2 linked regions of the Bradyrhizobium sp. WD16 genome follow. The protein of the gene in region 2 interacts with the protein of the main gene of each other region in a pairwise test. Links are inferred from orthologs where the notes say so. Each region holds a gene or a part of one and is shown on either strand. Other genes may lie near its edges.

Region 1 (7,557 bases), 3.0 Mb from region 2 along the record:
GAGAGCACCTATGCGGGTATCGTCCGCATGGTGACGGCGGCGCAGACTGCAAAGGCGCCTTTCATCCGGCTGGCCGATCGTTATGCGCTGATCTTCCTGCCGGTGACCCTCGCGGTGGCGCTGGTCGCCTGGTTGATTTCCGGCGAACTGATCCGGAGCCTTGCCGTGCTGGTGGCGGCGACGCCCTGTCCGCTCATTCTGGCAGCACCGGTCGCCTTCATCGCGGGTGTGGCGCAAGCGGCTCGGCGAGGCATCCTGGTAAAAGGCGGCGGACCTTTGGAAGTGGTGGCGCGGGCGCATACCGTGCTGTTCGACAAGACCGGAACCCTGACGGTTGGCGGCGCAAGGCTGCTGTCGGTGCAGGTTGCGCCGGGCGAGAGCGCACAGGAGGTGCTGGCGCTGGGCGCATCGCTGGAGCAGGCGTCTCACCATGTGCTGGCGAAGGCCATTGTCGCGGCGGCGGTCGAGCGCGGCTTGAAGCTGAGAGCGCCGGAGCAGGTCAGGGAGGCCATGGGCGCCGGCCTGCATGGGACGATCGATGGCCAGCAGGTAGCTGCGGGCTCGCGCGAGATGATCCTCGGCAGCCGGCCGCTTTCGCCCTGGGAGCTGCGAGCCATCCGGCGGGCGTCGTGGCGCTCGGCGCTGGTGGTTTTTGTCGCCGTCGAAGGCCGGCCGATCGGCGCGCTGTTGCTGGCCGACGAGCTCCGGTCCGATACGCCGCGGGCGATCCGGCTGATGCGCGACGCCGGCATCGCGCGAATGGTCATGATTACGGGCGACCGCGCCGCCGCGGCGCAAATGATCGGTGCCGCGCTCGACCTCGATGTGGTGCTTGCCGACCGGGCGCCTGCCGACAAGGTCGAGGCCGTGCGCACCGAGCAGCGGCTGCATCCGACCATCATGGTCGGGGACGGCATCAACGACGCGCCCGCGCTTGCCGCAGCCGATGTCGGGGTGGCTCTGGGCGCTCGTGGCGCCAGCGCGTCGTCGGAAGCGGCCGATGTCGTGATCCTCGCCGACAGGCTCGACCGTGTCGGCGAAGCGATCATCATCGCCCAGCGTGCCCGGCGCATTGCAGTCGAAAGCATCATGGTCGGCATGGGGCTTTCATTCGCGGCAATGGGCGCGGCTACCGTCGGATGGCTGGGACCGGTGCCGGCGGCAATCGTCCAGGAGGTGATCGATGTCGCGGTGATCCTCAATGCGCTGCGCGCCTTGAGTCCGGCTCATGACTGGGGCCGCAGGCGTATTACCTCGGAGCACGGTCTTGAGCTGCATCACGATCACGAGGCGCTGCGCCAAGATCTCGATCGGCTCCGCGGCATCGCCGATGCCCTCGACGAGACGCCGCCTGAGGTCGGCGCAGCCTTGATCGAAGAAGCCAATCGCCTGGTGCAGGACCGGATCGTGGCTCATGAGCGCGACGACGAGGGCCATGTCTATCCGCAGCTCGCGGCTGTGCTCCGCGAACGTCACGGCCTCTCTGCCATGAGCCGCGCGCATCGCGAAATCCTGCACTTTGCGCGACTGCTCGCTCGCGTGGCGGAGGACCTGCCATCAGAACAGATCGATCGCTATCTCGTCCGCGACGCACAGCGGGTCATCGAGGCCATCGAAACCCTGGTGCGGATGCATACCGCCCAGGAGGAGGACATCTACGAAGCCGTGGGGACGGCGTAACCGTCGGGCGGGAATCGTCGCGAGCCCTGTAATCCCACCCTGAATGCCGGGATCGCCGGTATCGCTGCTCGCCGATCGGCTTGATCTAGCGCAAGGCGGCTCCCGTCTTGCGGCAGACTAATAACGAAAATCAAGGTTTCAATGAACGTACGGAGAGACGGCGATGGTGAAGCAATCGATGGTTGTGGCCACGGCATTCCTGCTGGTGGTTTTGGGGACCACCGCGGGATTTTCGCAGAACCCGACCTGCGAAGCCCGCTGCCAACGGGTCTACGCTGCTTGCGCCAGCAGATGCGGGCCGGGGATCACCGGTGCAGCCTGTGAAACCGCCTGCGACAATGCCGCCCAAGAATGCAGCAAAAAATGCAAAGATACCGGCAAGGAATTCCGCGACTGCATCAAAAATGCTGGAAGCGATCAGAAGGCCCGCCAAGGCTGCATTGACAAGTACCACACCGATTGGGGCACCGGCCGGTAGTGCTTATCCCCGCGCAGGGCCGAGACCAGTGGTCTGACTTCAAGTCAAGGAGGGCAGGTTTGCATTGCACGGCGCAAACTTGCGATCGTCGAACTGGTTTGCCTGGAGCGTGGTTGGGTGACCATGAAGTATGAACGGATCCAGATCCTGGCCGTCTTTGTGGCCATCACGCCGGCGATCGCTGCCCTGCCACCGCACTCGGCACGTGGCGCTGAGTGCAAGGAGGACCCGATAGAGGTCAACCAATGCGCCGTGCAAAAGCCGAACGAGGTTGCCGTACAGGACCGGACTATCCGGATGTGGCAGACGGCCGCCGGTCTCAAATACGGTCGCGGGTGGAGTTCGTGGTCCAACGCCAAGGGCCGCATTCGCTGCCAACCGGAGGGCGCACGGACATGCTGCCAAGCGGCGGCAGTTCCATGCCGGCAATGATTTCGCGAGCGCGACATCGCAGAGACGCGAGAGGATGGCAGCCACAAGGGTGGCCTTAAGGAGTGCTCCATGATCCGATTAACATGGCGAACCGCCCTGCTTTTGTTCGCGCTTCTGGGCGCCGGAGGAGTTTCCAGCGCCATCGCCCAAGCGCCACCGAAGCCGCCGGAATATGGACCTTTCCCCGCGCCGGGAGGCGGCCAATGTTGCGAGCAGTGGCGCGCGGTCGAAACCTGCATCCGATATTCCAAGGAGTGTCTAGAATGGGACTCCAAGAACAACATTTGCGCCAGACCCAGCAAAGAATGCCTGCAATCCGAGAAGCAGATGCGATGCGAGCGGTGGGTGGCCTGTCCACCCGGGAGTAAAGGTCGACGTTGAGACGTGGCACACGCAGAATATCAGTGTGATCTCTGATTTGGCTTCGCATTGCCGCCTCGCATCGGTGATAGCGGGCCATCACCGGTGCGGCACGCCGTCATCTGGTGAGCGCCGAGGAGATAAGCCGCCCCGACCGCTCACACATCGACGCTGGCGGCGAGCGCGTTGTCCTGGATGAACTCGCGGCGCGGCTCGACCACGTCGCCCATCAGCTTGGTGAAGATGTCGTCGGCCTCGTCGGCCTCCTTGACCTTGACCTGGAGCAGCGAGCGGACATCGCTGTTGAGCGTCGTCTCCCACAGCTGCTCGGGGTTCATCTCGCCGAGGCCTTTGTAACGCTGCAGCGCCACGCCCTTGCGGGCGGCATCGGTCACCGCCTCGAACAGGCCGACCGGGCCATGGACGAAGGTCTCGCTGTCCTTGCGCCGCAGGATGCCGGGCCGGGGATAGGCTTCCTGCAGGCGCGGCGCGAATTCGTCGAGCTTGCGGGCCTCGGCCGAGCCGAGCAGCGCCGCATCCAGCATGGCATGTTCCCGCACGCCGCGGACAGTGCGCTCGAAGGCGAAGCCTTCGCCTTCGATGAATTGGCCGACCCAGCCGCGCTCGACCTCGTCGGCCAGGGCATCGAGACGCTTGGCGATGTAGTCGGCGGCGGCGTTGGCGGTTTCGACGTCGCTGGTGACGCGTGGATTGAGCACGCCGGCGATGGCGGCCTGTTCGACCACGCTGCGATTGTAGCGGCTGTGCAAGCCTTGCAGCGTCGAGCGCACCACACGGGCATCCTCGACCAGCGCCAGAAGGTCCTTGCCGGCCCGCTCCTCGCCGGTGGCGAGGCGGTAGACGCAGTCCTCGAGCCCGGTCTCGATCAGGTAGTCCTCGAGCGCCCGCTCGTCCTTGAGATATTGCTCGGACTTGCCGCGGCTCACCCTATAGAGCGGCGGCTGGGCGATGTAGAGATGACCGGCCTCGATCAGATCAGGCATCTGGCGGAAGAAGAAGGTCAGCAGCAGGGTGCGGATATGGGCGCCGTCGACGTCGGCGTCCGTCATGATGATGATCTTGTGGTAGCGCAGCTTGGAAAGATCGAAATCCTCGCGGCCGATGCCGGTGCCGAGCGCGGTGATCAGGGTGCCGACCTGTTCGGAGGACAGCATCTTGTCGAAGCGGGCGCGCTCGACATTGAGGATCTTGCCGCGCAGCGGCAGCACCGCCTGGAATTCGCGGTTGCGGCCCTGCTTGGCCGAGCCGCCTGCCGAGTCGCCCTCGACGATGAAGAGTTCGGATTTGGCCGGATCGCGCTCCTGGCAGTCGGCGAGCTTGCCGGGCAGCGAGGTGACGCCGAGCGGGCTCTTGCGGGTGAGTTCGCGGGCCTTGCGCGCGGCCTCGCGTGCCGCCGCCGCCTGGATCACCTTGCCGACCACGCCGCGGGCTTCGGCCGGGTGTTCCTCGAGCCAGGCCGCCAGCATCTCGTTGACGACGCCCTCGACCACCGGCCGAACCTCGGAGGACACCAGCTTGTCCTTGGTCTGGGACGAGAATTTCGGGTCCGGCACCTTCACCGAGAGCACCGCGGTCAGGCCCTCGCGGCAGTCGTCGCCGGTGAGGGAGAATTTTTCCTTCTTGGAGATGCCGCTGGTGTCGGCATAGCCGGTGATCTGGCGCGTCAACGCGCCGCGGAAACCGGCGAGATGGGTGCCGCCGTCACGCTGCGGAATGTTGTTGGTGAAGCACAGCACGTTCTCGTGGTAGCTGTCGTTCCACCACAGCGCGGCCTCTACCCCGATGCCGTTCTGCTCGGAGCGGATCACGATCGGGGCGGGCATCACGCTGGTCTTGTTGCGGTCGAGATAGCGCACGAAGGCCTCGATGCCGCCCTCGTAGAGCATCTCCTCGTGCTGCTCGACGGCGTGGCGCTTGTCGGACAAGAGAATCCGCACGCCCGAATTGAGGAAGGCGAGTTCGCGCAGCCGGTGCTCCAGCGTGGCGTAGTCGAACTCCACCATCGTGAAGGTTTCGGAGCTCGGATAGAACGTCACCTCGGTGCCGCGCTTGCCATGGGCGTCGCCGATCACCTTGAGCGGCGCCACCGCCTCGCCATGGGCGAATTCGAGGTAGTGCTCCTTGCCGCCGCGCCAGATCCGCAGGATCAGCTTGGTGGAGAGCGCGTTGACCACCGAGACGCCGACGCCGTGCAGGCCGCCGGAGACCTTGTAGGAATTCTGGTCGAATTTGCCGCCGGCATGGAGCTGGGTCATGATGACCTCGGCCGCGGAGATGCCCTCGCCCTTGTGGATGTCGGTGGGAATGCCGCGGCCGTCGTCATAGACGGTTACCGAGCCGTCGGCGTTCAGCGTCACCAGCACCTGAGTGGCATAACCGCCCAGCGCCTCGTCGATGGCGTTGTCCACCACCTCGTAGACCATGTGGTGCAGACCCGAGCCGTCGTCGGTGTCGCCGATATACATCCCCGGACGCTTGCGGACGGCGTCGAGACCTTTCAGGACCTTGATGGATTCGGCGCCGTATTCCGGGATCACGGCGGCAGGATCGGCAATGGGTTGCCGGGCAGGTTCGGTCATCTGGGTGCCTGAGCGAGGATCGGCGAATCAGCGCGCGAATGCGCGGCCAAGTCGTGAATTTGTGCCATGAAACAGAGGGTGCGTACAGGGCGAATCGGTCGCCCTCAAGTTATTGAATAAATGGTCATTTTTGCGCTTCTTTCAAGGCCTGAATCTGCCATTGAAGACGCCCCCGAAAATGCCCTCCGCGAGCCGGTTCCGTACCCCCTGCGAGCAGGTTTGACCGCCGCATCAAGACTTGCGCGGCTCAATGCGCCCGCCGGCGACCTCGAAGATCCCCGCGCCTGCACCGACATCGGCGAAGCTTGCCGGATCGGCGCCGGTCATCCAGACTTGGGCGCCGAGCGCGGTGAGTTCATCGAACAACGCGACCCGGCGGCCCGGATCGAGATGGGCGACCACCTCGTCGAGCAGCAGCAGCGGCGTGATGCCGGTCATCTCGGCGACGAGACTTGCATGGGCCAGCACGAGACCGATCAGGAGCGCCTTCTGCTCGCCGGTCGAGGCGTCCCTGGCCGGCATGTGCTTGGGCGCATAGACCACATCGAGATCGGTGAGATGCGGTCCCTCCAGGGTGCGGCCGGCGGCGGCGTCGCGGGCGCGGCCGTCCCGCAGCTGCTGGCGATAGCGATCCTCGACCGCGGTCGCCGGCTCGTCGCGCAAGGCGTTCTCGATCCAGCCGTCGAGCGCGATCTCGGCCGAGGGAAAAGCCGATTGCGTGGCGCGGACGCGCAGCTTCGCCGCGAGGCGCGCCAGGGTCTCGCCGCGCAGGGCGGCGACGGCGACGGCGAGTTCGGCGGTCTCGCGCTCGATGGCATCGAGCCAATGGGTGTCGAAATTGCGTTCCTCGAGCAGGCGGTTGCGCGAGCGCAGCGAGCGCTCCAGCGCGGCGACGCGGCCGCTGTGGCCGCTGTCGACGGCGAGCACGAGACGGTCGAAGAAGCGCCGTCGTTCGGAGGCCGGGCCGGTGAAGAGCCCGTCCATGGCCGGGGTCAGCCACACCATGCGCAGGTGATCGCCGAAAGCGGCCGCCGAGGAGACCGGCTCGCGGTCGATCCGGCAGCGCCGGGCGCTGCCGGAGCCGTCCGGCGTGGGATCGATGCCGGTGCCGAGCGTTGCGAGGCCGAGCGCGCCTTCGACCTCGGCCGACACCGCCCATGAGCCATCGCCCTCGTTGTCGGCGACGTCCTCGAGGGTGGCGCGGCGCAGGCCGCGACCGGGTGTAAGGAAGGAGATCGCCTCCAGGCAATTGGTCTTGCCGGCGCCGTTGGCCCCGACCAGCACCACGAGATCGGCCGACGTCGAAAGGCTCGCGGCGCGGTAGCTGCGGAAATGGGTCAGGCTGAGGCGGCGGATGCGGCAGGCGGTCATCGGTGGATCGGCTCGCGATTGTCCTGTCGGCGCGGCGCCAAGTGCGGCTGTCCCGGCCTCATGGTTCGAGACAGGCAACTGCAGCCGCTTCGAACCGTGGCGCCCGCCTCGCGTTCTGCGTCGCCCCCCCGCTTCAAGCGCGGGACCAAGTACTCCGTGAGGATACAATTAGGCAGGGTGGCGCCAATCCTATCGATCACACCACGGTGCGCCACACTAGTGTCCTGTCTCCGAATTACCGCTTCATTTGCCTCACCCTCACACGGTAATTCGGAGACATCAGGACACTAGCAAAATCAAAAAGCTAGTGCGGCTTATGTCTCGCAATTGCCTACAGGGGCTTGCCGCGAAGGGCATAGGCAATTGCGAGACGCCACACTAGTGTCCCGGTTCTAACGTTCGTACCCCTTTGAAGCGAGCGCTCATACGAACGTTAGAACCAAAGGGACACTAGTAGAGTTATGATTCTAGTGCGGTTTTGGATCTGACGCTCGTACGACGAATTCGCTGCAATGCTGATACGAGCGTCAGATCCACCGCACTAGGAACGACACGGTGTACTGGGTCGCCCGGCGGGCCCCTCACACCCGCATCGGCATCAGCACATAGAGCGCGCCCTTGGAGTCGCGATCCTGC
Region 2 (7,788 bases):
TACCGCGCCTCCTCACCGCCCGCAAGCGCCGCAGCCCCTCGCCCGGCCGCGGCGCGGGTGTTTTCTATTGATATTCAGTGGCTTGCCAAACCACGGCGCGCCGCCGACCGCAACGCCGCCGAAGACGGCCGTTTTTGGTTTCGAAGCCGCCCGGATGCCCTCGGGCGGCTTCTTGCCGAGCGCGGCTCGTCCGGCGCTCGTCAGCCGCCGTTGCCGTTGTCTTCTTCCTCGGTGAGGTGCTCGACCGAAACCACGTGTTCGTCATCGGCGGTGTCGAAGACGATGACGCCCTGGGTCGAGCGGCCGGCGACGCGGATGCCGTCCACCGGGCAACGGATCAATTGTCCCTTGTCGGTCACCAGCATGATCTGGTCGCTGTCCTCCACCGGGAAGGAGGCCACCAGCTTGCCGTTGCGGTCGTTCACCGACATGGCGACGATGCCTTTGCCGCCGCGGCCGGTGGTGCGGTATTCGTAGGACGAGGTGCGCTTGCCGTAGCCGTTGACCGAGACCGTCAGCACGATCTGCTCCTGCGCCGACATCTCCACATAGCGTTCCTGGGAGAGCTGGATGGCGCCGTTCGTCTCCTCGCCCTCGGCCTCGGCGGCCTCGTCGACGGCCGTCTCACCGGCCAGAGCTTCACCGGCCAGAGCTTCACCGGCAACGGCGCGGCGCATCTTGAGATAGCCCGAGCGCTCGTCGGACGTCGTCTCGACATGCCGCAGGATCGACAGCGAGATCACCGTGTCGTTGTCGACCGCGATGCCGCGCACGCCCATCGAGGTACGGCCGGTGAAGACACGCACGTCCGTGACCGGGAAGCGGATGCACTGGCCGCCGGCGGTGGTGAGCAGGACGTCGTCATGCTCGGTGCAGATCTGCACGTCGACGATGGCCTCGCCCTCGTCGAGCTTCATGGCGATGATGCCGGAGCGGCGGACATCGACGAAATCGGACAGCTTGTTGCGACGGACGTTGCCGCCGGTCGTGGCGAACATCACGTCGAGATTGGCCCAGGAGGATTCGTCCTCCGGCAGCGGCATGATGGTGGTGATGCGCTCGCCCTGCTCCAGCGGCAGGATGTTGATCAGCGCCTTGCCGCGGGCGTTCGGCGCCGCCATGGGCAGGCGCCACACCTTCTCCTTGTAGACCTGGCCGCGCGAGGAGAAGAACAGCACCGGCGAATGGGTCGAGGCGACGAACAGCCGGCTGACGAAATCCTCGTCGCGGGTCTGCATGCCGGATCGGCCCTTGCCGCCGCGCTTCTGCGCGCGATAGGTCGATAGCGGCACGCGCTTGACGTAGCCGAGGTGAGACACGGTCACCACCATGTCCTCGCGCTGGATCAGGTCCTCGTCCTCGACCTCGCCCTCCTGGTCGACGATCACCGTGCGGCGCGGCGTGGCGAATTCGGCCCTCACCGCCGCCAGCTCGTCCTTGACGATGGCCTGGACGCGGGCGCGCGAGCGCAGGATCTCGAGATAATCGGAAATCTCCGCCGCGAGCTTGTCGAGTTCGTCGGAAATCTCGTCTCGGCCGAGTGCGGTGAGCCGCTGCAGCCGCAGGTCGAGGATCGCCTTGGCCTGCTCCATCGACAGCCGAGCGGTGCCGTCGGCATTGAGGTGATGGCGCGGATCGTCGATCAGCGTGATCATGGCGGCGACGTCCGCCGCCGGCCAGTCCCGCGACATCAGGGTGTCGCGAGCGGTCGCGGGATCGGGCGAGGTGCGGATGACGCGGATGATCTCGTCGATATTGGCGACTGCGATGGCGAGACCCACCAGGATATGGGCGCGGTCGCGGGCCTTGTTGAGCAGGAACTTGGTGCGACGCGTCACCACCTGCTCGCGGAAGGCGACGAACAGCGTCAGCAGGTCCTTCAGGTTCATCACCTGCGGCCGGCCGGCGTCGAGCGCCACCATGTTGGCGCCGAAGCTCGTCTGCAGCGGGGTGAACTTGTAGAGCTGGTTCAGCACCACCTCGGGGACGGCGTCGCGCTTGAGCTCGACGACGACGCGCATGCCCTCGCGATTGGATTCGTCGCGCAGGTCGGCGATGCCCTCGATCTTCTTCTCGCGGATGAGATCGCCGATGCGCTCGACCATCCCCGCCTTGTTCACCTGGTAGGGGATCTCCGAGATGATGATCGCCTCGCGATCCTTGCGGATGGTGTCGATCGTCACCTTGCCGCGCATGATGACGGAGCCGCGGCCGAGGTGATAGGCCGCGCGGATGCCCTGGCGGCCGAGAATGATGCCGCCGGTCGGGAAATCCGGCCCGGGCACGATGCCCATCAGGTCGTCGATGCCGAGCGCGGGATTGTCGATCAGCGCGATGCAGGCATCGATCACTTCGCCGAGATTGTGCGGCGGGATATTGGTCGCCATGCCGACGGCGATGCCGCCGGCGCCGTTGACCAGAAGATTGGGAAAGCGCGCCGGCAGCACCGACGGCTCGCGTTCGGAGCTGTCGTAGTTGGGCTGGAAATCGACCGTATCCTTGTCGATGTCCTCGATCAGGGTGTGCGCGGCCTTGGTGAGACGGGACTCGGTGTAGCGCATGGCCGCCGCGGTATCGCCGTCGACCGAGCCGAAGTTGCCCTGGCCGTCGACCAGCGGCACCCGCATCGAGAAGTCCTGCGCCATGCGGACCAGGGCGTCGTAGACCGACTGGTCGCCATGGGGATGGTATTTACCGATGACGTCGCCGACGGTGCGGGCCGACTTGCGATACGCCTTGTTCCAGTCGAAGCCGTTCTCGTGCATGGCGTAGAGAATGCGCCGATGCACCGGCTTGAGGCCGTCGCGCGCGTCCGGCAGCGCCCGCGCCACGATCACGCTCATGGCGTAATCGAGGTAGGATCGCTTCATCTCATCGGAGATAGAAACCGGGCGGATGTCGACCGGCCCGGAGGCGCCGGATTCCGGATTATCTTGATCGGCCAAACGCAAAAATCCCCACGACGAATCAGTCCGGGAGATATAGGCGATTCAGAGCCCCGCACCAACCCCTTTCGCCGCCGAAACGGCCTATAAAATCCAATTAAGTCAGCTGCTTATCGCTAGTGTCCTGTCTCCGAATTACCGCTACGTTTGCCTCGCACTCGCACGGTCATTCGGAGACATAGGGACACTAGCAAAATCAGAGTGCGAGTGTCCTGTTTCCAACGTTCGTACCCCATTGCAGCAGGCGCTCATACGAACGTTGGAAACAAGGGGACACTAGTGTCCCGTCTCCGAATTACCGCTTCGTTTGCCTCACCCTCGCACGGTCATTCGGAGACATCGGGACACTAGCAAAATCAAAAAGCTAGTGTGGCTTATGTCTCGCAATTGCCTATGAGAGGCTTGCCGCAAAGGCATAGGCAATTGCGAGACGCCACACTAGCATCATTATGATTCTAGTGTGGTTTTGGATCTGACGCGCGCTCGAAGAACTCGCTGCAATACTGAAACGAGCGTCAGATCCACCACACTAGTGTGGCTTAGGTCTCGCAATTGCCTACGAGAGGGTTGCCGCGAAGGCGGTAGGCAATTGCGAGACGCCACACGAGTGTCCTGTCTCCGAATTACCGCTCCATTTGCCTCACGCTCGCACGGTAATTCGGAGACATAAAGGACACTAGCAAAATCAAAGTGCTAGTGTGGCTTATGTCTCGCAATTGCCTACGAGAGGGTTGCCGCGAAGGCGGTAGGCAATTGCGAGACGCCACACTAGCCGGGAGATCTCGGCAGCAGCGCCGTGCGGACCGCTTGCGGCGCTCCTTGCGGCACTCTATCGCTCGGCATCCGGAAGGCGGCCCGCCGAGGACATTGCGCATGCTCAACGATGCCCTGACCGCCCTCGTCACCCTGCTCGTCGTGGTCGACCCGATCGGCATCGCGCCGGCCTTCCTCGCCGTCACCGACAACCAGCCGCCGCGTGTGCGCAACGCCACCGGGCTGCGCGCCGCGGCGATCGCGTCCGCCATTCTCGCCGGAACGGCGCTGGCCGGAAGCTGGTTGCTGGATCGCCTGGGCATCGGGCTGCCGGCATTCCGGATCTCCGGCGGCATCCTGCTGTTCGCCATTTCGTTCGACATGGTGCTCGGCTGGCGCCCGGCCCGCGACACCCGCCAGGCCGAGGACGCCGTGGCCGAGCACGTCCGCGATGTCGCCGCCTTCCCGCTCGCCATTCCGCTGATCGCCGGTCCCGGCGCGATCACCGCAACCCTGCTTCTCGCCGGCAAGGCGGCAACGCCGGCGGCGCTGGCATCGCTGATCGCCATCATCGCCGTGACAGGCCTGCTCTGCGCCCTCGCCTTCATGGCAGCGGTGCGGGTGTCACGCGCCATCGGCATCACCGGCAACGTCGTCCTGTCGCGCCTTTTGGGCATCGTTCTGGCCGCGCTCGCGGTCCAGTTCATTCTCGACGGCGCCCGCAGCGCCTTCGGCTGAGCAAATCTGAGGCTGAGCAAATCTGACGCGCAGCGGCGTCGCCTCCGCCCCAAAGCAGCCCAAAAGCACCCCAAAAGCAAAACGGCCGGCGCCGCTATCGACGCCGGCCGCAAAACTGCTGCGCAAGGATCAGCGGACGCAACGCCCGCCGCTGGAAAACGTCCCCGTCAGAACGGGATCTCGTCGTCCATGTCGCCGCCACCACCGCCGCCACGGCTGGGGCTGGGGTTGCCGGAGGACACCCGTCGCGGCGCCCCGGAGGACGGCCCGCTGGAACCGAAATCGCCCTCATCGGCGAAGCTACCGCCACCGCCGCCGCCACGCCCATCGAGCATGGTCAGAGTCGAATTGAAGCCCTGCAGGACCACCTCGGTCGAGTACTTCTCGACTCCGCTCTGGTCGGTCCATTTCCGTGTCTGCAGAGCGCCTTCGATGTAAACCTTCGCGCCCTTCTTGAGGTACTGCTCCGCGATTTTGCAGAGCCCCTCATTGAAGATCACGACGCGGTGCCACTCGGTCTTTTCCTTGCGCTCACCGGTGTTCTTGTCGCGCCAGGTTTCCGACGTGGCGATCCGCAGATTGGCGATCGGGCGTCCGTCCTGGGTGCGCCGGATTTCGGGGTCGGCGCCCAGATTACCGACCAGAATGACCTTGTTTACGCTTCCCGCCATCGCACTCTCCGTTCACACACCCAAATCGACACACCCAAGCCGGCTCGCGGCGGGGTTCTCCGTCCCGACCCTATAACCTGCCAGGCGCCGCTCCGGCTCGGCTGCGCGACCACCGGCGCCGCCTTATCCACACTTCCACGCCCAGCATCGCACCGCGGGGCCCATCGTTCTTATTATGTTCCGCCGCCGATGTAAACCACCAGCCAGGGCGGCATTGAAGCACCGGCAGGGTGCCTGCGCTGCCCGAAATGTGTCAAAAGATGCGCGGATTTTGCCTCCACCGGCGGAAATATGCTAAACAAATCCTAAACTTAGTCGGAGTCACTTCGTGACGAGGTGTTGCATTTGGGAGACGGCTTTTCGATCCGGATTGGACTATGGTGTTCCCAACATCGGCGCTTGCGACGATTGTTTCTTGGGATTTGCGCCGCCAGTTGCGGCGGAGATGTAAGTGGAGAGAACGATGAAGAAGATTTTGCTGGGTAGCGTGGCGCTGGTCGCGCTGGGCACGGCTTCGGCCTTTGCCGCCGACCTTCCGGCCCGTACCTACACCAAGGCTCCGGCCTATGTGCCGGCCCCGATCTACAACTGGACCGGGTTCTACATCGGTGGTCACATCGGTGGCGCCTTCAACGGCAGCGACAACATCTACGGCAGCGACGGCCGGTTCGCCGGCGGTGTGCAGGGCGGCGCTGACTATCAGTTCGCCCCGAACTGGGTGCTCGGTATCGAAGCCGAATACACCTGGGCCGCGCGCGACACCACCAACGTGCTGTTCACCGCGCCGCCTGCCTTGGTGCCGTTCACCGTTCAGGGCCGCAGCAGCGACTTCGGTTCGGTCACCGGCCGTCTCGGCTACACCTGGGGTCCGGCGCTGCTGTACGCCAAGGGCGGTCTCGCCTTCCGCGGCAACAACGACAACGTGAACGTGTTCAACACCGCCACCGGTGCGCCGCTCGCCTTCGCCGTCAGCCGCAAGGACACCGGTTACACCGTCGGTGCCGGCCTCGAGTACCTGTTCACCCCGAACTGGTCGGCCAAGGTCGAGTACCAGTACTACAACTTCGGCACCACCAACATCTCGGTGCCGGCCGCCGGCGGCGTTGTCAGCTACCGCGACGACGTCCACAGCGTGAAGGCCGGCCTGAACTACCGCTTCAACTGGGGCGGCCCGGTCGTCGCCAGGTACTGAGCGAAGTACTGAGCGAAGTCCTGACGCATACTGACTGAGGTTCTCCACCGAGGACTCCGGTTCAGGACCACCACAAAAGCCCGGCTCCCGCGAGCCGGGCTTTTTCGTTTGGCGGCTCTTCGTTTGGCGTCTTGTCGTTTTGCCGGTACTCGTCGGCCCCGTTGCCGCCGGGGTATTCCTGCCCGGATATTCATTGCGGCTATCGGCGCGGCGCGGCACCGGCCGCCCTTGCCCTTCGCACCGACCTGAACCACATAGGGTTCACTCACCCCATTGGCTGTCGTCGGAACTCGTCGCGGCCCAATGCTTGCACTCCCCGATCCGGGCGCAGGCATCTCTTGGTGCGCGGCTCTTGATGCGCGGCTCTTGGTGCGCGGCGATGTTCTTGATATGTTCACTGGACAACTCGCGCCGCGAGTCGACCTGCACTTCCGGGCATCGCGGTGCTGTGGGACGATGGACGATACACCCCGACGGGTTGGTTGAGCTCTACGAACGATCGAACCGGGACACCAGCCTTCCATTCGCGATCGCCCGGCGCGCGAATGTCACGCAAGATCAGCGCCGCCGGCGCATCCGGAACTGCCACTGATGGACGAAGTTCTCAAGGCGAGCCGACGACAGATCGATGCCAGCAGCCGCGCCATTCGCATTCGCGGCGCGCGCGAGCACAATCTCAAGAACGTCAATCTCGACATCCCGCGCGACCGGCTGGTGGTGCTGACCGGCCTGTCGGGGTCGGGCAAATCCTCGCTGGCGTTCGACACCATCTATGCCGAGGGCCAGCGGCGCTATGTGGAGTCGCTCTCCGCCTATGCCCGCCAGTTCCTCGAGATGATGCAGAAGCCCGATGTCGACCAGATCGAAGGCCTGTCGCCGGCGATCTCCATCGAGCAGAAGACCACCTCCAAGAACCCGCGCTCCACCGTCGGCACCGTCACCGAGATCTACGATTACATGCGCCTGTTGTGGGCGCGGGTCGGCGTGCCCTATTCGCCGGCCACCGGTCTGCCGATCGAGAGCCAGACGGTCTCGCAGATGGTGGACCGGGTGCTGGCGCTGCCGGAAGGCACACGGCTCTATCTGCTGGCGCCGGTGGTGCGCGGCCGCAAGGGCGAATATCGCAAGGAGCTCGCCGAATATCTCAAGAAGGGCTTCCAGCGGGTCAAGATCGACGGCGCGTTTCATGAGCTCGCCGAGGCGCCTGCGCTCGACAAGAAGTTTCCCCACGACATCGACGTCGTGGTCGATCGCATCGTGGTGCGGCCCGATCTCGGCCAGCGGCTCGCCGAGTCGTTCGAGACCGCGCTCAAGCTCGCCGAGGGCCTCGCCGTGATCGAGTTCGCCGATCCGCCGCCGGGCGGCGAAGGCGAGAAGAAGACCGACAAGAAGACCGCCAAGATCCACGACAGGAGCGGTCCGGAGCGGCTTCTGTTCTCGGAGAAGTTCGCCTGCCCGGTCTCCGGCTTCACCATTCCCGAGATCGAGC

What was found.
Region 1: the proteins of gyrA (region 2) and gyrB interact in binary tests that used the Escherichia coli proteins (3 or more experiments, as listed by UniProt). The link is inferred for Bradyrhizobium sp. WD16 from one-to-one orthologs.

The regions. Positions count from the first base shown.
Region 1 is NZ_CP028908.1:1,628,915-1,636,471, reverse strand. What follows is about bases 2,830-5,943. They hold gyrB (DNA topoisomerase (ATP-hydrolyzing) subunit B), read right to left. Parts: upstream 5,551-5,943; coding sequence 3,109-5,550; downstream 2,830-3,108. Other genes in these bases: recF (DNA replication/repair protein RecF), read right to left, coding at 5,782-5,943. Outside these bases: DB459_RS07555 (heavy metal translocating P-type ATPase), read left to right, coding at 1-1,680; DB459_RS07550 (hypothetical protein), read left to right, coding at 1,844-2,158; more of recF, read right to left, coding at 5,944-6,921; dnaN (DNA polymerase III subunit beta), read right to left, coding at 7,503-7,557. UniProt on the Escherichia coli protein: DNA gyrase negatively supercoils closed circular double-stranded DNA in an ATP-dependent manner to maintain chromosomes in an underwound state.
Region 2 is NZ_CP028908.1:4,622,438-4,630,225, reverse strand. The notes cover bases 1-3,345. They hold gyrA (DNA gyrase subunit A), read right to left. Parts: upstream 2,946-3,345; coding sequence 201-2,945; downstream 1-200. Outside these bases: DB459_RS21405 (MarC family protein), read left to right, coding at 3,819-4,436; DB459_RS21400 (single-stranded DNA-binding protein), read right to left, coding at 4,604-5,107; DB459_RS21395 (outer membrane protein), read left to right, coding at 5,571-6,299; excinuclease ABC subunit UvrA, read left to right, coding at 6,891-7,788. UniProt on the Escherichia coli protein: A type II topoisomerase that negatively supercoils closed circular double-stranded (ds) DNA in an ATP-dependent manner to maintain chromosomes in an underwound state.